2 linked regions of the Bacillus pumilus genome follow. The protein of the gene in region 1 interacts with the protein of each later gene in a pairwise test. Links are inferred from orthologs where the notes say so. Each region holds a gene or a part of one and is shown in the gene's direction. Other genes may lie near its edges. The genes, in order: def and asd.

Evidence for each region.
Region 2: the proteins of def (region 1) and asd interact in binary tests that used the Escherichia coli proteins (3 or more experiments, as listed by UniProt). The link is inferred for Bacillus pumilus from one-to-one orthologs.

What each region holds. Positions count from the first base shown.
Region 1 is NZ_LT906438.1:1,530,983-1,539,969, forward strand. Bases 310-3,149 are described here. They hold def (peptide deformylase), read left to right. Parts: upstream 310-1,408; coding sequence 1,409-1,891; downstream 1,892-3,149. Other genes in these bases: priA (primosomal protein N'), read left to right, coding at 310-1,393; fmt (methionyl-tRNA formyltransferase), read left to right, coding at 1,897-2,850; rsmB (16S rRNA (cytosine(967)-C(5))-methyltransferase RsmB), read left to right, coding at 2,837-3,149. Outside these bases: more of priA, read left to right, coding at 1-309; more of rsmB, read left to right, coding at 3,150-4,180; dual-specificity RNA methyltransferase RlmN, read left to right, coding at 4,184-5,266; CKW02_RS07735 (Stp1/IreP family PP2C-type Ser/Thr phosphatase), read left to right, coding at 5,270-6,040; pknB (Stk1 family PASTA domain-containing Ser/Thr kinase), read left to right, coding at 6,034-7,989; rsgA (ribosome small subunit-dependent GTPase A), read left to right, coding at 8,002-8,898; rpe (ribulose-phosphate 3-epimerase), read left to right, coding at 8,902-8,987. UniProt on the Escherichia coli protein: Removes the formyl group from the N-terminal Met of newly synthesized proteins. Requires at least a dipeptide for an efficient rate of reaction. N-terminal L-methionine is a prerequisite for activity but the enzyme has broad specificity at other positions.
Region 2 is NZ_LT906438.1:1,640,704-1,651,704, forward strand. The notes cover bases 7,825-10,764. They hold asd (aspartate-semialdehyde dehydrogenase), read left to right. Parts: upstream 7,825-8,754; coding sequence 8,755-9,774; downstream 9,775-10,764. Other genes in these bases: dpaA (dipicolinic acid synthetase subunit A), read left to right, coding at 7,825-8,025; dpaB (dipicolinate synthase subunit B), read left to right, coding at 8,022-8,615; dapG (aspartate kinase), read left to right, coding at 9,867-10,764. Outside these bases: ribF (bifunctional riboflavin kinase/FAD synthetase), read left to right, coding at 1-619; rpsO (30S ribosomal protein S15), read left to right, coding at 760-1,029; pnp (polyribonucleotide nucleotidyltransferase), read left to right, coding at 1,211-3,328; CKW02_RS08285 (polysaccharide deacetylase family protein), read left to right, coding at 3,443-4,396; CKW02_RS08290 (M16 family metallopeptidase), read left to right, coding at 4,430-5,659; CKW02_RS08295 (aminoglycoside phosphotransferase family protein), read left to right, coding at 5,733-6,656; CKW02_RS08300 (YlmC/YmxH family sporulation protein), read left to right, coding at 6,727-6,999; more of dpaA, read left to right, coding at 7,123-7,824; more of dapG, read left to right, coding at 10,765-11,001.

The sequences.
Region 1 (8,987 bases):
AAATGTGGCTGTACTTCATAGCGGATTATCGACAGGGGAAAAATATGATGAATGGCGGAAAATCCACCGCAAGGAAGTCAAACTTGTCGTGGGCGCGAGATCGGCTGTTTTCGCACCATTTGAAAATCTAGGCATGATTATCATAGATGAAGAGCATGAATCTTCTTATAAACAAGAGGAAATGCCTCGTTATCATGCCAAGGACGTCGCCATTGAACGAGCCAAAAGGCATCGATGCCCAGTTGTTTTAGGTAGTGCAACTCCTTCACTTGAAACCTACGCGCGTGCCAAAAAAGGCGTGTTTACATTGCTGACGCTCAAAAACCGAGTCAACCAGCAGCAGCTGCCGCACGTTTCGTTAATTGATATGAGAGAAGAATTGAGAAATGGCAACAGGTCCATGTTTTCAGAAGAATTAATGCTCAGATTAAAGGAAGTGCTTGAAAGAAAAGAACAAGCCGTCTTATTTCTGAATAAAAGGGGCTATTCATCCTTTGTGATGTGCCGTGATTGCGGATATGTGGAGCAATGTCCTCATTGCGAAATTTCTCTCACCTATCACCGCTATCAAAAACGGCTGAAATGCCATTATTGCGGTCACGAGGCACCGGTGCCAGCTGAATGTCCAGAATGCCATAGTGAGCATATTCGCTATTTTGGTACGGGTACGCAGCGTGTAGAAGAAGAACTGACAAAAGTACTGCCAGAGGCAAGAGTCATCCGAATGGATGTGGATACAACATCTCGTAAAGGTGCTCACGAAAAACTCCTCACATCTTTTGGCAATAAAGAAGCAGATATTTTGCTTGGGACGCAGATGATTGCAAAAGGGCTAGATTTCCCAGATGTCACACTTGTTGGTGTTCTAAGTGCGGATACGTCTCTTCATATCCCTGATTTCCGTTCAAGTGAAAAAACATTTCAGCTTCTCACGCAGGTCAGCGGCAGGGCAGGACGACATGAAAAAGCGGGCTCTGTGATCATTCAATCGTATACGCCTTCTCACTATAGTATTGAATTAACGAAGCAGCATGACTACGAAGCCTTTTATGAACAGGAGATGCTGCATCGCCGCCACCAGTCCTATCCGCCGTATTACTTTTTGGCAATGGTGACAGTATCACATGAGGAAGTGACGAAGGCAGCACATGTCACGGATCAAATTGTTCAGTTCCTAAAAATGAACTGTGCACCGAATACAAGAATTCTTGGTCCGGCTGCATCACCAATCGCTAAGATCAAAGATAGATATCGATATCAATGCGTGATAAAATACAAAAGGGAAAATGAACTGGCAAGTTTACTACGGAAAATACAAGATCATTATCAAAAGGAAATGGAACAAAAACAATTGATGATTTCAATAGATATGAATCCATATATGATGATGTAAAACGGAGGGCTTTAAGTGGCAGTAAAACCAATAGTCATGCATCCGGCAGAAGTACTTGAACAAAAGGCAGAGCCTGTCGATACGTTCGATAAAAAGCTCAAAAAACTGCTTGATGATATGTATGATACAATGCTTGAGCTAGATGGAGTCGGACTAGCAGCACCACAAATTGGCATTTCACAAAGAATTGCTGTTGTCGATATCGGAGAAGAACCTGGCAGAATTGATTTAGTGAATCCTGAGGTTCTTGAAATAAAAGGAAGTCAAACAGATATTGAAGGCTGCCTGAGCTTTCCATCTTTATACGGCACAGTAGAAAGACCGAGCTATGTGAAGGTAAAAGCCTTTGATAAGAAAGGCAAACCATTTACAATAGAAGCAGAAGGATTTTTAGCAAGAGCCTTATTGCACGAAATTGATCATTTAGACGGCATATTATTTACGTCGAAAATCATTCAAACCTATACAGAAAAAGAACTTGCGGAAATGGAAGGGTGAAGAAAATGGCACGTATTGTATTTATGGGAACCCCTGATTTCTCAGTACCTGTGCTGCAAACACTCATAACAGAAGGATACGAAGTTGTTGGGGTCGTCACGCAGCCAGATCGCCCGAAAGGCAGAAAACGAGTACTCACGCCGCCTCCTGTGAAAGTGGAAGCCTTAAAGCATGGCATTACGGTCTTGCAGCCTGAAAAGGTGCGCCTTGATGAAGAAATTGATAAAGTGCTTGCCTTAAAGCCGGATTTAATTGTCACGGCGGCATTTGGACAAATTTTGCCAAAACGATTACTAGATGAACCTCAGTTTGGCTGTATCAATGTACATGCCTCACTGCTGCCAGAACTAAGAGGGGGCGCGCCGATCCATTATGCGATCCTTCAAGGCAAAAAGAAAACAGGCGTCACAATCATGTACATGGTGGAACGACTTGATGCAGGGGACATGATCAGTAAAGTAGAAGTAGAAATTGACGAATTAGACAATGTCGGAACATTGCATGACAAATTAAGTGTTGCAGGCGCCGCACTATTGAAAGATACTGTGCCGAATGTTCTGAACGGATCTATTTCTCCAATTCCGCAAAATGAAGAAGCGGCAACGTACGCACCTAATATTAAGCGGGAGCAAGAAAGAATAGATTGGGCAAAAACTGGTGAAGAGCTTTACAACCAAGTTCGCGGCTTAAATCCGTGGCCAGTTGCCTATACTGAATGGAACGGGGCTCATCTAAAAGTATGGGAAGCGAAAAAAGTTCCACTCGAAGCGCAAGAAGAACCTGGGAAAGTGATTGAGCTTCAAAAAGAAGGTCCAGTCATTGGAACTGGGAATAAACAAGGTCTTTTATTAACAGGTGTACAGCCAGCTGGTAAGAAAAAGATGAGCGGCGAAGACTTCCTAAGAGGCGCAAATATCGAAATGGGACAGAAATTAGGGTTAATGAATGAAGAAAAGTAATGTGAGAGAATTAGCGCTGGACGCTTTAATCAAACTCGAACAAAATCAAGCTTACAGTAATTTACTTTTGCAGTCAGTCATGAAAGACAAAGACTTGGCAGATCAGGACAAACCGCTCTTAACAGAGCTTGTGTACGGTACACTGCAAAACAAGCTGGCATTAGATTATATGCTGGCACCATTTGTGAAAAAACCGCAAAAGGTGGCTCCGTGGGTCATGCAACTTTTGCGGATGTCCCTTTATCAAATGGTGTACCTTGAAAAGATTCCACATCGTGCAGCCATCCATGAAGCAGTTGAGCTAACGAAAAAGAGAGGGCACAAGGGTATATCTTCACTTGTGAACGGCGTTCTTCGATCCGTGCAAAGAGAAGGCGTTCCGGCTTTTGATGACATCAAAGATCCAGTCAAGCGGCTTTCGATTGAGACAAGCCACCCATTATGGCTCGTGCAGGAATGGGTTCAGTCGTACGGATTTGAAGCGGCAGAAAGCATGTGCCGCATTCATTTAGTACCGCCAAAGCAAACCCTTCGTGTCAATCGAATGAAAATCGGCCGCGCAGCACTGCAGCAAGAACTGCTGGATGCCGGAATTGAAACGGAGCTTGGCGACTTATCAGAAGATGCACTTAAGCTGATGAAAGGGTCCATCGTTTCAACCCCTTCTTTTCAAGAAGGCTATGTGACCATTCAAGATGAAAGCTCAATGCTTGTCGCAAGAGCACTAGACCCTCAGCCGGGAGAAGCTGTGCTTGACGCCTGTGCGGCTCCAGGCGGAAAATCAACACATATCGCAGAGCGTATGAACGACAAAGGACAAATTGTTTCACTTGATTTGCACGAACATAAAGTGAAACTCATCAAACAAGCAGCAAAACGTCTGAACCTTACTCAAATTGAGGCAAAAGCGCTTGATGCAAGGAAAGCAAAGGGCGATTACAGCGAAGCTTCATTTGACCGGATTCTGATTGATGCGCCGTGTTCTGGATTTGGCGTCATTAGACGAAAACCAGATATGAAATATACAAAGTCTAAAGAAGACTCAGCAAGGCTTGCTGCAATTCAGCAGGCAATCTTAAAAGAAACAGCTCCGCTTTTAAAGCCTGGCGGAACCCTTGTATATAGTACATGTACAATGGACCCAACAGAAAATCAACAAGTGATCCATGCGTTTTTACAAGAACACCAAGACTTCGAACCCGATCTATCTCTTAATGAACGGCTGCCTGAGCAGGTTGCTCCGTTTGTTCAAAACGGAAGTGTGCAAATTCTTCCTCATTATTTCGGAACAGATGGTTTCTTTATTTGCAGCATGAGAAAGAAGGGATAAAAAATGACAGAACAAAAAGTAAGAAAAGAACTGAAAACAGATATGCCGTCGATCTATTCATTTGAGCTTCACGAAATGAAAGAATGGTTAAAAGAACAAGACGAAAAACCTTTCCGCGCAGCGCAAATTTTTGAGTGGCTTTATGAGAAACGTGTGACATCCTTTGATGAAATGTCTAACCTCTCCAAAGATTTAAGAGAAAAATTAAAAGATCAATTTACAATCACAACATTAAAAACCGTGATCAAACAAACGTCTCAAGACGGAACGATCAAGTTTTTATTTGAACTGCATGATGGTTATACAATTGAAACAGTGCTTATGCGTCATGAATATGGAAACTCTGTCTGCGTGACAACACAGGTTGGCTGTAGAATCGGCTGTACATTCTGTGCATCTACACTTGGCGGTTTAAAACGAAACCTTGAAGCCGGAGAAATCGTTGCACAAGTATTGAAAGTACAGCAGGCACTTGACGAAACAGACGAGAGAGTCAGCTCTGTTGTCATCATGGGAATTGGCGAACCGTTTGATAACTTTGAAGAAATGCTTGCTTTCCTTAAAATCATCAACCATGATCATGGCTTAAATATTGGTGCACGCCATATTACGGTTTCGACAAGCGGAATCATTCCAAAGATCTATCAATTCGCTGATGAGCAAATGCAAATCAACTTTGCTGTGTCATTGCACGCACCGAACACAGAGATCAGAAGCCGCCTAATGCCGATCAATAAGGCATATAAGCTGCCAAAATTAATGGAAGCCATCGAATACTACATTCAAAAGACGGGTAGACGTGTCAGCTTTGAATACGGCCTGTTTGGCGGAGTAAATGACCAAGTTCACCATGCAGAAGAACTTGCAGACCTATTAAAAGGAATCAAGTGCCACGTGAATCTCATTCCGGTGAACTATGTACCAGAGAGAGATTATGTGAGAACACCTAGAGAACAAATCTTCCTATTTGAAAAAACGCTAAAAGAACGAGGCGTAAACGTAACGATTAGACGAGAGCAAGGCCATGACATTGATGCTGCTTGCGGTCAGCTAAGAGCGAAGGAGCGTCAGGAAGAGACGAGGTGACGAATGTTGATAAGGGCAGCCTTTCTTACTGATACAGGAAAAGTCCGTCAGCATAATGAAGATGATGCAGGTATTTTTGAAGCAAAAGAAGATTCACTTCTCGCTGTTGTAGCAGACGGCATGGGAGGTCATCTTGCTGGTGATGTCGCCAGCAAGATGGCAGTCTCTTCTTTAAAAGAATACTGGGAAGAAACATCTTCAATTCCAGAAAAGCCAGCCGATCAAGAAAGCTGGTTAATCTCAAAAATCAGTGACATTAATGACCAAGTTTATGAACATGCGCAAAACAATGAGGAGTGCCAAGGAATGGGGACGACTATTGTATGCGCGCTCGTTCATTTGCAAACGGTCACAATTGCGCATATTGGAGACAGCCGCTGCTACCTGCTAAGAGAAGGAGCGCTGACCCAATTAACAGAAGATCATTCACTCGTGAATGAGCTTGTGAAAACAGGTGAAATTTCAAAAGCGGATGCAGAATATCATCCAAGAAAAAATGTGCTCACGAAAGCATTAGGAACAGATAAACGTGTTCAAATTGATGCACGCACTTTTGAAGTGGACCCAGGAGATCAAATCCTGCTTTGCTCAGATGGTCTATCGAATAAAGTAGAAGAAGAGAATTTGACTCATATATTAACGCAAACGACCGCGCCAGAGGAAAAAGTAACAGAGTTAATACAAACAGCGAATGACAACGGCGGTGAAGATAACATTACAGCAGTACTGTTAGAAATCTCCTCCCAGCCAGAGGAGGGTGACAGCAAGTGTTGATCGGAAAAAGGATCAGCGGCCGTTATCAGATTCTTCGCGTCATAGGCGGAGGCGGAATGGCCAACGTCTATTTGGCGGAAGATATGATTTTAGATCGCGAAGTAGCGATTAAAATTTTGCGGTTTGACTTTGCGAGCGATGATGATTTTATTAGACGTTTCCGGCGGGAAGCGCAGTCAGCTGCAAGCTTAGATCATTCGAATATTGTCAGCATCTACGATGTTGGGGAAGAAGATGACATTTATTATATTGTCATGGAATATGTCGAAGGGATGACGCTGAAAGAATACATACACGCCAATGGCCCGCTTCATCCGAAAGAAGCCGTTCGCATCATGGAGCAAGTCGTTGCGGCGATGGAAGAAGCCCATGCGAAACAGCTCGTCCACCGAGACATTAAGCCTCACAATATATTAATAGACAATATGGGGAACATCAAAGTCACTGATTTTGGGATTGCCATGGCACTCAGCTCAGCGACCATTACCCATACAAATTCTGTCCTAGGCTCCGTGCACTACTTGTCTCCAGAACAAGCACGCGGGGGTCTTGCAACGAAAAAATCAGACATCTATTCACTTGGGATTGTGCTCTATGAACTCATCTCAGGACGCATGCCATTTGAAGGAGAATCGGCTGTCAGTGTTGCACTGAAGCATTTGCAATCAGAGCCACCATCTGTGAGAAGATGGAATCCTTCTGTTCCACAAAGCGTGGAAAACATCATTTTAAAGGCGATGGCCAAAGATCCATTTTATCGATATGAAGATGCATCTGAAATGCAAAAAGACTTAAAAACCGCTTTCGATCCAGCCAGATTAAAAGAAAAACGCTTTGTTATTGAAGAAGACCATGAAGCAACGAAAGCGATCCCAATCATTCAAGATCATCAAATCGATCAAGACAATGAAAAAACAGCCGTCCATCCGGCTCAAAAACCGAAGAAAAAAGAGAAACAAAAGCCGAAAAAGAAACGAAAAAAATGGCCATGGATTGTGGCATCCATCTTATTTATATTGACTGCTGCGTCAATTTTAGCCATCACTGTGTTTCCAGGGCTGCTTTTTCCAAAAGATGTGGAAGTCACAGATGTATCTGGCATGACGGTTGAAAAAGCAGAAGATACCTTAAAGAAAGCTGGGTTTACCGTCGCTTCGGAGTCAATAGAGATCGCTGATGAGAAAATTGAAAAAGGTCTCGTCGTCAAAACAGACCCGAAAATCGGCACAAAGGTCAAAGAAGGAACAGAGATTCAGCTTTACGAAAGTACTGGCAAGGAAAAGACCGAATTACCTGATGTTACAGGCGAAAAGGTCGATAAAGCAAAAGAAATATTAGAGAAAAAAGGATTTAAACAGGTCGTTGTGGAGGAAGTGAATGATAATGACACCGAGTCTGGGATTGTCATGGAACAGAGTCCTTCCGCGAATACTGAGCTTGTAGCAGCAGATGAAGAAGTCACGTTGACTGTCAGCATAGGTCCTGCCGATATTACATTACGTGATTTAACGACGTATAGTAAGCAAGCGGCATCGAATTATTTAGAGGATAACGGCTTAAAGCTCGATGAAAAAGAAGCGCATTCTGACGATGTGCCAAAAGGCGAGGTCATGAAGCAGGAACCAGGAGCAGGAACGGCTGTTAAACCAGGTGATACGGTCAAGATTACATTCTCTCTTGGACCGAAGGAAAAACCAGCTAAAACGGTAACTGAAAAGATTGAGATCCCTTATGAACCAGAAGCGGAAGGGCAGGAGATGAATGTCCAAATTTCCATTGATGATGCGGAGCATAGCATCTCTGATTCATACGAAAGCTTTAAAATCACTGCGCCGACTGAACGGACCATTAAATTTAAGATTGAACCAGGTCAAAAAGGATATTATCAAGTGACGGTTGATGATAAAGTCGTCAGCTCGAAAACGATCGAATACCCTGATGATGAATAAAGGAGGGACTTTATGCCTGAGGGCAAAATTATTAAAGCATTAAGCGGATTCTACTATGTGCTGGATGAGTCGCAAGAGAGTGGAAAAGTAGTTCAGTGCAGAGCGAGAGGCATCTTTCGAAAAAACAAAATTACACCTCTTGTTGGCGATTACGTCGTGTATCAAGCAGACAATGATAAAGAAGGCTACTTATTAGAAGTAAAAGAACGGACAAACGAACTTGTTCGTCCGCCTATTAGTAACGTTGATCAAGCGGTACTTGTTTTCTCAGCGGCAGAACCAGCCTTTAGCACCTCACTTTTAGACAGATTTTTAGTGCTTGTAGAAGCGAATCATATTGAGCCGATTATCTGCATCACAAAAATGGACTTATTGAAAACAGACGAAGAGCGTGAAACCATCAAGGCATATGCAGACGACTATCGGCAAATTGGTTATGAGGTTCATTTAACCTCTACGATTGAAGGAGATGGCATTGAGAAGCTGACCCCGCATTTTCACAATAAAATCACGGTATTTGCCGGTCAGTCTGGTGTAGGCAAGTCCTCCCTTTTAAATGCGATGAGTCCTGAATTGGCGCTGAAAACAGATGATATCTCATCCCATCTCGGACGAGGAAAGCATACGACAAGACATGTCGAACTCATTCGAACAGCAGACGGGCTCATTGCAGATACTCCGGGCTTTAGCTCGCTCGAATTTACTGGCATCGAAGCAGAAGATCTAGGTCTATACTTTTTAGATATTAGAGACCGGAGTGCAGATTGCAAATTTCGAGGCTGCCTGCATGTGAAAGAGCCTGGCTGTGCGATAAAAGATGCGGTCGAGCATGATCAAATCAAAGAATATCGCTATCAGCATTATTTAGAGTTTTTAACTGAAATCAAAGACAGAAAGCCGAGGTACTAAATCATGGTTTATATTGCCCCTTCCATTTTATCAGCAGATTTTGCCAATTTGGAGAAAGATATCCGTGATGTGGAACAAGGCGGTGCAGA
Region 2 (11,001 bases), 120 kb from region 1 along the record:
TGAGCTGAATGTGAAGCACGCAGTAGCTGGTTTTGATTTTACGTTTGGCCGTTTTGGTGCAGGTACAATGGAAACCTTCGATGAGTACGGAAAAGGGCGTATTATGGCCACCATCGTTCCTAAGTTGTCCAATCAAGACCGAAAAGTCAGCTCAACACTCATACGCTCTGCATTGAAAAATGGGGATGTTGAATATGTGAGTGAGCTTTTAGGAAAACCGTATCAGCTGCGTGGTATTGTCATTCATGGTGATAAACGAGGACGGACGATCGGCTTTCCGACTGCGAATGTCGGTTTATCTGCTGAATATATCATTCCGCCAACAGGGGTTTATGCAGTAAGAGCAGAAGTGAAAGGCAAAGTGTATGACGGTGTTTGTAATGTTGGCTATAAACCAACCTTTTATGAAAAACGCCCTGATCAGCCTGCCATTGAAGTAAACCTCTTTGATTTTAACGAAGAAATATATGGTGAACCGATTAAATTACAGTGGTTCAAGCGCATTCGCAGTGAGCAAAAATTTAACGGAATCCAGGAGTTAACGGCTCAAATCAGTCAAGATAAAGAAGAAGCGATTCAGTTTTTTCAACATCAGAGAAAGCAAACAAAAAATTCATAGAAAAACAGCTCTACCATTTGCAAATTCAGCATATTTTTAGTATGATTATCCCTGTAGCTTTAAAACCACTTACTTGGCAGGCCGACTTCACCGACGGTTGCGAGGTAGATGGGGCTAACATGATTTGGAGGTGAAACAGGATGGCTATTACTCAAGAGCGTAAAACTCAATTAATTAGTGAGTTCAAAACACACGAATCTGATACTGGATCTCCAGAAGTTCAGATCGCTGTCCTAACAGAATCAATTAACAACTTGAACGAGCATTTACGTACTCATAAGAAAGATCACCACTCACGTCGCGGTCTTTTGAAAATGGTAGGTAGACGTCGTAATCTTCTTACGTATCTACGTAATAAAGACGTAACTCGTTACCGTGAGTTAATTAACAAACTAGGCTTACGTCGATAATCGTAAAAAGCGGGAGGATTCCCGCTTTTTTATCGTATAATCACTAATATTTTATGGTTAAAATGTTGAAAGAATGGCAAAAACCCTTCTACATACACCTTTCACATTGATATGTGAAAATCATTTTGTTCATAATAAGAATTAACTAAAATTTCAAGATAAGAGAGGAGTTTTTCTCAGAATGGGACAAGAGAAACATGTCTTCACCATAGACTGGGCTGGACGTCAACTGACAGTTGAAACTGGCCAGCTTGCAAAGCAAGCAAACGGAGCGGTCCTCGTACGCTACGGAGATACAGCTGTGCTTAGCTCAGCAACAGCTTCTAAAGAACCAAAACCACTTGATTTCTTCCCGCTCACTGTGAACTACGAAGAAAGATTATACGCAGTAGGTAAAATTCCTGGTGGCTTCATTAAAAGAGAAGGCCGTCCAAGTGAAAAAGCGATCCTTGCGAGCCGCTTAATTGATAGACCAATCCGTCCATTATTTGCTGATGGATTTAGAAACGAAGTACAAGTTATTAGTATCGTCATGAGCGTGGATCAAGATTGTTCATCTGAAATGGCTGCAATGTTTGGCTCATCTTTAGCATTATGTGTGTCTGACATTCCATTTGAGGGACCAATCGCCGGCGTTACAGTAGGACGAGTTGATGGAAAGTTTATCATCAATCCAAATGTAGAACAGCTTGAACAAAGTGACATCAACCTTGTAGTCGCTGGAACAAAAGATGCGATCAACATGGTCGAAGCTGGTGCTGATGAAGTACCAGAAGAAACAATGCTTGAAGCTATCATGTATGGTCACCAAGAGATCAAACGTTTAATCGAATTCCAAGAGGAAATTGTCAAAGCAGTTGGTAAAGCAAAAATCGATATTCCTCTATATGAAGTAGATCAAACGTTAGCAGACGAAGTAAAAGCACTTGCTGAAACAGACCTGCTGAAAGCGATTCAAGTACATGAGAAGCATGCACGTGAAGATGCAATCAGTGCAGTGAAAAAAGCTGTGGTTGAGAAATTTGAAGAAGAAGATCGCGACGAAGCGACAATTAAACAAGCGAAAGACGTATTAAACAAGCTTGTCAAAAATGAAGTTCGTCGTCTGATCACTGAAGAGAAAGTACGTCCAGATGGACGTGGTGTAGATCAAATCCGCCCACTTTCTTCAGAAGTAGGACTTCTACCAAGAACGCACGGTTCAGGTCTATTTACAAGAGGACAAACACAGGCGCTCAGTATTTGTACATTAGGTGCACTTGGCGATGTGCAAATTCTTGACGGTCTAGGCGTTGAAGAATCAAAACGCTTCATGCACCATTACAACTTCCCTCAATTCAGTGTTGGTGAGACAGGTCCAATGCGTGGCCCAGGCCGCCGTGAAATCGGACATGGAGCGCTAGGTGAACGGGCATTAGAACCAGTGATCCCATCTGAAAAAGATTTCCCTTATACGGTTCGCCTTGTGTCTGAGGTACTAGAATCAAACGGATCTACTTCACAAGCAAGTATTTGTGCAAGCACACTTGCGATGATGGATGCGGGTGTTCCAATTAAAGCACCAGTTGCAGGGATTGCAATGGGACTTGTGAAATCCGGTGAATACTACACAGTGCTGACAGACATTCAAGGAATGGAAGATGCACTTGGTGATATGGACTTTAAAGTTGCAGGTACATCAAAAGGTGTAACAGCACTTCAAATGGATATCAAAATCGATGGTCTATCAAAAGACATCTTGGAAGAAGCGCTCCAACAAGCGAAAAAAGGAAGAATGGAAATCTTAGATAGCATGCTGTCAACGATTCCTGCTTCTAGAGGAGAATTGTCTCGTTATGCACCAAAAATCTTAACGATGAAAATCAATCCTGATAAAATTCGCGATGTCATTGGGCCAAGCGGTAAACAAATCAATAAAATCATCGAAGATACCGGTGTGAAAATCGATATTGAACAAGATGGTACAATCTTTATTTCTTCTACAGAAGAAGACATGAACCAAAAAGCGAAGAAAATCATTGAAGATCTTGTGAGAGAAGTTGAAGTAGGACAACTTTACTTAGGTAAAGTAAAACGCATTGAAAAATTCGGTGCTTTCCTTGAAATCTTCAGCGGCAAAGATGGACTTGTTCATATTTCTGAGCTTGCGCTTGATCGTGTAGGCAAAGTAGAAGATGTCGTGAAGATTGGCGATGAATTACTTGTCAAAGTCACTGAAATCGATAAACAAGGCCGTGTGAACCTTTCTCGCAAAGCTGTTTTACGTGAAGAAAAGGAAAAAGAAGAAAAACAGTCTTAATGAAATATGTTAGAAGCCAGGTATCCGTACCAGGCTTCTTTCTTTTCTTGCGCTAACAATAGTTCTAGCTTGTTTCTCCCCATCATAATTTGTGGTAAAGGGGAGGGACAACCATTGAAAAAAACGTTACCATTCATTGTGTTTGTATTTTTACTGCTCGTGTCATATCAAACGATGAAGCAGCCGGCTGCTGTTACATATATTGAATCAATGAAAGAGCATGCTGAGGTTGCATCTGTTTCAAAAGATATTTTATATCAAGAGATTGAATCGAAGTCTTCTGACTATGAAGTGAAGGCGCAAAATGCTAAGATTGATAAAGTGTGGAAAAAGATGCCTGGTCTAAATGGACAGACGGTCAATATCGATGCCTCTTATGAAAAAATGAAAAAACAAGGGTCATTTGATGAAAAGCTGCTTGTTTTCAATGAAACAAAACCTTCTATTCATTTACATGAACTTGGTGCTGAACCCATTTACAAGGGACATCCAGATAAAAAAATGAATGCTTTCCTCATCAACGTGGCTTGGGGTGACGAGCATTTAATCAAGATGTTAAAGACACTAGAAAAGCATCAGGTCAAGGTGACCTTTTTCTTAGAGGGCAAATGGGTGAAAAAAAGCACGGATCTTGCTAAAAAGATCGTGGCAGATGGTCATGAAATTGGAAACCATTCATACAATCACCCAGATATGCGCACACTGACAAGAGAACGAGCATTAGAGCAGATTACCAAAACAAATCGTCAAATTGAAGAATCCCTTGGAAAAAAACCGAAGTGGTTCGCCCCTCCAAGCGGTAGCTTTAAAGAAGAAACAGTGAAGCTTGCCGCAGAAGAAGGAATGGAAACCATTATGTGGACGGTAGACACCATTGACTGGCAAAAACCGTCACCAAACATACTACAAAAACGGGTGCTTGGGAAAATTCACAATGGGGCGATGATATTAATGCATCCAACAGATTCGACGGCGAAAAGTCTTGACGCACTTATCACTCAAATCAAGGAAAGAGGATATGAATTAGGAACGGTTTCTGACCTCCTAAGTGAAAAAAGACATCCGTGATCCGATCTGTTTGTTGAATAGGAGGAGCAAAACTTGGTCAAAACTTATACATGCCAAAACGGAGTAAGAATTGTACTTGAAAACAATCCCACTGTAAGATCTGTCGCAATTGGCGTCTGGATTGGAACGGGTTCTAGACATGAGACACCAGAAATTAATGGGATATCACACTTTCTAGAGCATATGTTCTTTAAAGGGACAAAGACGAGATCTGCACGTGATATCGCAGAATCCTTTGACCGCATCGGTGGTCAAGTAAATGCCTTTACGTCAAAAGAATACACTTGCTACTATGCAAAGGTGCTTGATTCACATGCCGGCTACGCCCTCGATGTATTAAGCGACATGTTCTTCCACTCTGCTTTTGATGAAGAAGAGCTGAAAAAAGAAAAAAATGTTGTATATGAAGAAATCAAAATGTATGAGGATACACCTGATGATATCGTTCACGATCTGTTGAGCAAAGCGATTTATGGTGATCATTCTTTAGGGTTCCCGATTTTAGGAACAGAAGAAACACTTTCTACCTTTAACGGTGACTCTCTTAGAGCTTATATGGATGAATTCTACACGCCGGACCGCGTCGTTATCTCTGTTGCAGGGAATGTGGACGACACATTCATTAGTGAAGTTGAAAAGTTGTTCGGTTCGTATGAAACGAAAGGAAAAAAACAGCCGGTAGAAGCGCCGCAATTTCACTATGACAAGCTCACACGCAAAAAGGAAACAGAGCAAGCGCATCTATGCATGGGCTTTAATGGCCTTCCAGCTGGAGATAAAGGCATCTATGACTTAATCGTCTTAAATAATGTTCTTGGCGGAAGCATGAGCAGCCGCTTATTTCAGGATGTAAGAGAAGACAAAGGCCTCGCCTATTCCGTTTTCAGCTATCACAGTTCATTTGCAGATAACGGCATGCTGACGATTTATGGCGGGACTGGAGCGAAGCAGTTAAACCTGCTCTCTGAAACCATCTTACAAACGCTGGACGTCTTAAAGCGTGAGGGAATTACGCAAAAAGAGCTTGAAAACTCTAAGGAACAAATGAAAGGGAACCTAATGCTCAGTCTTGAAAGCACAAACAGTAAGATGAGCCGAAACGGTAAAAACGAACTGCTCCTTGGCAAACATCGTACACTTGATGAAATTATTGACGAAATCAACAAAGTCACATTAGACGGTGTGAATAACTTATCAAAACGAATCTTTACAGAGGATTATGCGCTCTCGCTTATTAGTCCTACGGGTGATCAGCCATCATAATGTAAACAACACGGCAGGCTTCTTAAGAGGTCTGCCGTTTATTGTATATCAAATAGAAAGGGGCACTGCTTACATGGAATTTGAAAAACTGAAACTCCTCTCTCCGCTTCTGACACAAGCCATTTCCTTTCAGCCGATGACATCTGGCTTTTCTGGAAACCGTACTTATCTCGTCACAACATCCTCATGTGAAAAGCTGGTGCTCAAGCTATCAAACCTCAAAACGTATTCCAATTTTAAAAGAAAAGCGTCAGTTCAGCAAAAGTTTAAAAATCGAGGGCTTCTATGTTCTGAAGTCATGGAGGTTGGAATGAATCCTGAACTTAACTGTACCTATCGTATTTTCTCTTTTATTGAAGGAGAGAACGCTAGAGCATCCATCCATCTGCTTACAAATGAAGAGCAGTATGAAATCGGAAGACGGGCAGGCAGAGAGCTGAATTTCATGCATACATGTTCCGCACCTTCTCATGTCGTGCCATGGGATGAGAGAGTCATGGCGAAATATGAGCGGTATGTACATGCCTATCAATCAAGTGGAGTGACCTTTACGAAAGAGCAATTCGTATTAGATTTTATCAAATCACATGCTGATGCGGTAAAGGCGAGACCTAATCAATTCCAGCACGATGATTTTCATTTGGGGAATATTATCATACAAGAAGGTGAGTATGCCGGCGTCATTGATTTTGATCAATCTGACTGGGGTGACCCGGTTTATGATTTTTATAAACTGTCCTTATTTAGCCGAGAAAATAGTATTCCGTTTTCAGCAGGGCAACTGGATTACTATGTAAGTACGAAGGCCACAGACGATTTTTGGCTTCTTTTTTCTATCTATACAGCAATGAGCTGCTTTTCTTCTATTGTTTGGACGCTTTCTTATGACACTGAACATGTAAAAGGTATGGTGAACCGAGTGGAGAGAATGCTGGCAGACCATGATCACTTTCATCAACTGAAACCAGCTTGGTATTCAAATTGGCATCATGCATAACTTGAAAAAGCGTGACGGTCTATTTCTTCTTGTGGCTGCATATATGATACGGAAGGGAAGTGATGCGATTTTGAGGCTAAGTGAGCTGTCAGGAAAAGAGATCGTCGATATCAAAAGAGCGGAGCGGCTTGGCGTGCTTGGACAAACCGACCTTGAAATCAATGAACAGGACGGTCAAATCACAGCACTCATCATACCTTCCGTGAAGTGGTTTGGCTTTCGAAAGCAAGGAAATGACATCCGCGTCCCGTGGAATCACATTCAAAAAATAGGATCAGATATGATCATTCTCGATGTGCCTGAAGCACTTCAGCCGCCCGGGGAAAAAGAGCATCCATCATAAATGGGTGCTCTTTTTCTTTTCTCTCTTCGATTTGTTCACAGGCTGAATCCTCTCCTCATATGCTAAAAGGGAGATTCAGAAAATATTACAGACTTTTTTAAATAAAGAAGGTGAACGGTCAGTATGTTGAGCGGTTTAACGGTTGCGGTGATCGGGGGAGATGCAAGGCAGCTTGAAATTATTCGCAAGCTGTCACAGCAGCATGCCAAAGTGTTTTTGGTTGGATTTGATCAGCTGGATCACGGATTTATTGGGGCTGAAAAGCTAAAAATGTCAGAACTTCCATTCGAACAGGTAGACAGTATGATCCTGCCAGTATCAGGGGCAACGGATGAAGGTGTTGTCGCGACAGTTTTCTCAAATGAACAGGTGTTACTAGAAGCAACTTATTTAGAAAGAACCCCTGCCCATTGTACCCTGTACTCAGGTATTTCTAATACGTACTTAGACAATCTGGCAAAGCAGGTGAACCGAAAACTTGTGAAGCTGTTTGAGCGAGATGATATTGCCATATATAACTCTATTCCAACAGTTGAAGGGATTATCATGATGGCCATTCAGCAAACGGATTATACGATTCATGGATCACGTGTCGCTGTTCTTGGACTCGGAAGAACAGGACTCACCATTGCCCGCACATTTCGGGCACTCGGTGCGGATGTAAAAGTAGGGGCAGCAGATACAGCGCATTTAGCGCGGGCATTTGAAATGGGACTCGATCCATTTTCAATGGACCGGTTAAAAGAAGAAGTAACAGATGTAGATATCATCATCAATACCATTCCAAGCCTTGTATTAGATTCATCTGTCATCGTCAGCATGACACCAAAGACACTCATTTTGGATATCGCCTCCCGCCCAGGAGGAACAGACTTTGACTTTGCACAAAAACACGGGGTGAAGGCGCTTCTTGCACCAGGACTCCCGGGGATTGTCGCACCAAAGACAGCAGGGCAAATCATTGCAAAAGTGCTTTCTGGGCTCTTATGTGAACTTGCAGAGGAAAAAAGGGGGATGGAATCATGACAACATTAAAAGGGAAAAGAATCGGCTTTGGCTTAACTGGTTCCCACTGTACGTACGAAGCTGTTTATCCGCAGATCGAAGCACTTGTAAAAGAAGGAGCAGAAGTGCGTCCAGTGGTGTCATATACGGTCCAGAACACGAATACAAGATTCGGAGATGGGGCGGACTGGATTGAGCGGATCGAGAAGCTGACTGGCTTTAAGGCGATTGACTCAATCGTGAAAGCAGAGCCGCTCGGACCTAAGCTGCCACTTGATTGTATGGTCATTGCTCCATTAACAGGGAACTCGATGGCGAAATTCGCAAATGCCATGACAGACAGCCCTGTTTTAATGGCTGCAAAAGCAACCATTCGAAATCATCGTCCTGTCGTTTTAGGAATTTCAACAAATGATGCGCTAGGCTTAAATGGTACAAATCTGATGAGGCTGATGTCGACAAAAAATATTTTCTTTATTCCATTTGGCCAGGATGATCCATTTAAAAAACCGACCTCCATGGTCGCGAACATGGATTTGCTTTCTCAAACAGTAGAAGAGGCACTTCAGCATAGACAAATTCAGCCAATTTTAATTGGACCAAGAGAATAATAGATTCACTAGAAAATCATGAAAGATTCAAAAAAGATGCTTCAAGCCTTGCTTTTCTATGGTAAAATAAAATGTAAAAAGTCATAGGATGGCCATCCGAAAGAAAAGAATCATGGATGGGTCGGAAGGAGTTTTACTGATGGGAAGAGGATTGCATGTAGCTGTAGTTGGAGCGACTGGAGCTGTCGGTCAACAAATGTTAAAAACACTAGCTGACAGAGATTTTGAAATGGATACACTGACTCTACTATCCTCAAAACGTTCTGCTGGAACAAAAGTGACATTCAGAGGTCAAGAGTATACTGTACAGGAAGCAACACCTGAAAGCTTTGAAGGAGTAAGTATTGCATTATTCAGTGCTGGAGGAAATGTTTCCAAGGCGCTAGCTCCTGAAGCAGTCAAACGAGGTGCGATTGTTGTAGACAACACAAGTGCTTTCCGTATGGACGAAAACATCCCTCTTGTCGTACCAGAGGTAAACGAAAAAGACTTGCATGACCATAAAGGAATCATTGCAAACCCTAACTGTTCAACGATTCAAATGGTAGCGGCATTAGAACCGCTTCGTCAGGCGTATGGCATGAAAAAAGTCATCGTGTCCACTTACCAAGCCGTATCAGGTGCAGGACATGAAGCCATTGACGAGCTATATAGCCAATCACAAGCCATTTTAAATAAAGAAGATGTGAAGCCGGAAGTCATGCCTTATCAAATTGCATTTAATGCGATTCCGCAAATTGATAAATTCCAAGACAATGGCTATACATTTGAAGAAATGAAAATGATCAACGAAACGAAAAAAATCATGCATATGCCAGAGCTGGAAGTAGCGGCAACATGTGTGAGACTTCCAATTGAAACAGGACATTCAGAATCTGTTTACGTCGAACTAGAATCAAACGACGCAACAGTTGAAGACGTCAAGTCCATTCTAAAAGATGCTCCAGGCATTACACTGCAAGATGATCCGTCTCAGCAAATTTATCCAATGCCTGCAGATGCTGTTGGGAAAAACGACGTATTTGTCGGCCGCATTCGGAAAGATTTGGACCGTCCAAACGGGTTCCATATGTGGATTGTATCTGATAACCTGCTAAAAGGCGCTGCATGGAACTCCGTTCAAATTGCAGAAAGCTTAAAAGCATTAAAATTAGTTTAACATTCAATGGATGATGAGGACGAACAGAAGAGAGTTAGGCATCTTTCGCCTGCTCTCTTCTGTTACGTCAGAATGAACTTGGAGTGAAAACAGTGAAAATAATTGTCCAAAAATTTGGCGGTACATCTGTCAAAGATGATCAAGGTAGAAAAAGGGCACTTGCACATATCTTATCGGCAAAAGAGAAAGGCTATAAGTCGGTTGTCGTCGTTTCCGCAATGGGACGAAAAGGCGATCCTTATGCGACAGATACGCTGCTTGGTCTGCTTTACGGCAGCGCGCAGCATATGACAAATCGAGAAAAAGACTTGCTCGTTTCCTGCGGAGAGAATATTTCAGCTGTTGTGTTTTCAAGCATGCTGAATGAAAACGGGCTAAAAGCTGTAGCGATGACAGGCGCACAGGCTGGCTTTGTGACAGATAAGGAACATACGAGTGCGAAAATTATTGATATGAAGTGCGAACGTCTCGAGGCGGCACTATCTGAACATGATGTTGTCGTTGTTGCTGGGTTCCAAGGAGCCGCGAAAAATGGAGACGTGACCACAATTGGACGAGGCGGCAGTGATACGTCCGCAGCTGCTTTAGGTGCCGCATTACAGGCAGATTTTATTGATATTTTTACAGATGTAGAAGGCGTCATGACGGCAGATCCCCGCATTGTTGAAAATGCAAAGCCGCTCAGAGTCGTGACATATACAGAAATTTGCAACCTTGCATATCAAGGAGCAAAAGTCATTCACCCGAGAGCTGTCGAAATTGCGATGCAAGCAAAAGTACCAATGAGGGTCCGTTCAACATACTCTGATGAAGAGGGCACACTCGTCACGTCACACTACTCAGATAAAATGAGCCATGATGTGTACGACCGCCTCATTACGGGTATTGCACATGTCAATGATGTGACGCAAATCAAAGTCCCGGCAAAAGAAGGGCAATACAGCGTCCAAACTGAGGTCTTTAAAGCAATGGCTAATGCACAAATCAGTGTTGATTTCTTCAATATTACACCGAGTGAGATTGTGTATACCGTGACAGGTGCAATGACTGAAAAGGCAACCTCGATCCTAAAAGATCTTGGTTATACGCCAATTGTCACAACAAATTGTGCGAAAGTATCAGCTGTTGGCGCAGGCATCATGGGTGTACCAGGTGTCACATCAAAAATTGTATCGGCTCTATCCGAGCAAAACATTCCGATTTTACAATCGGCTGACAGCCATACGA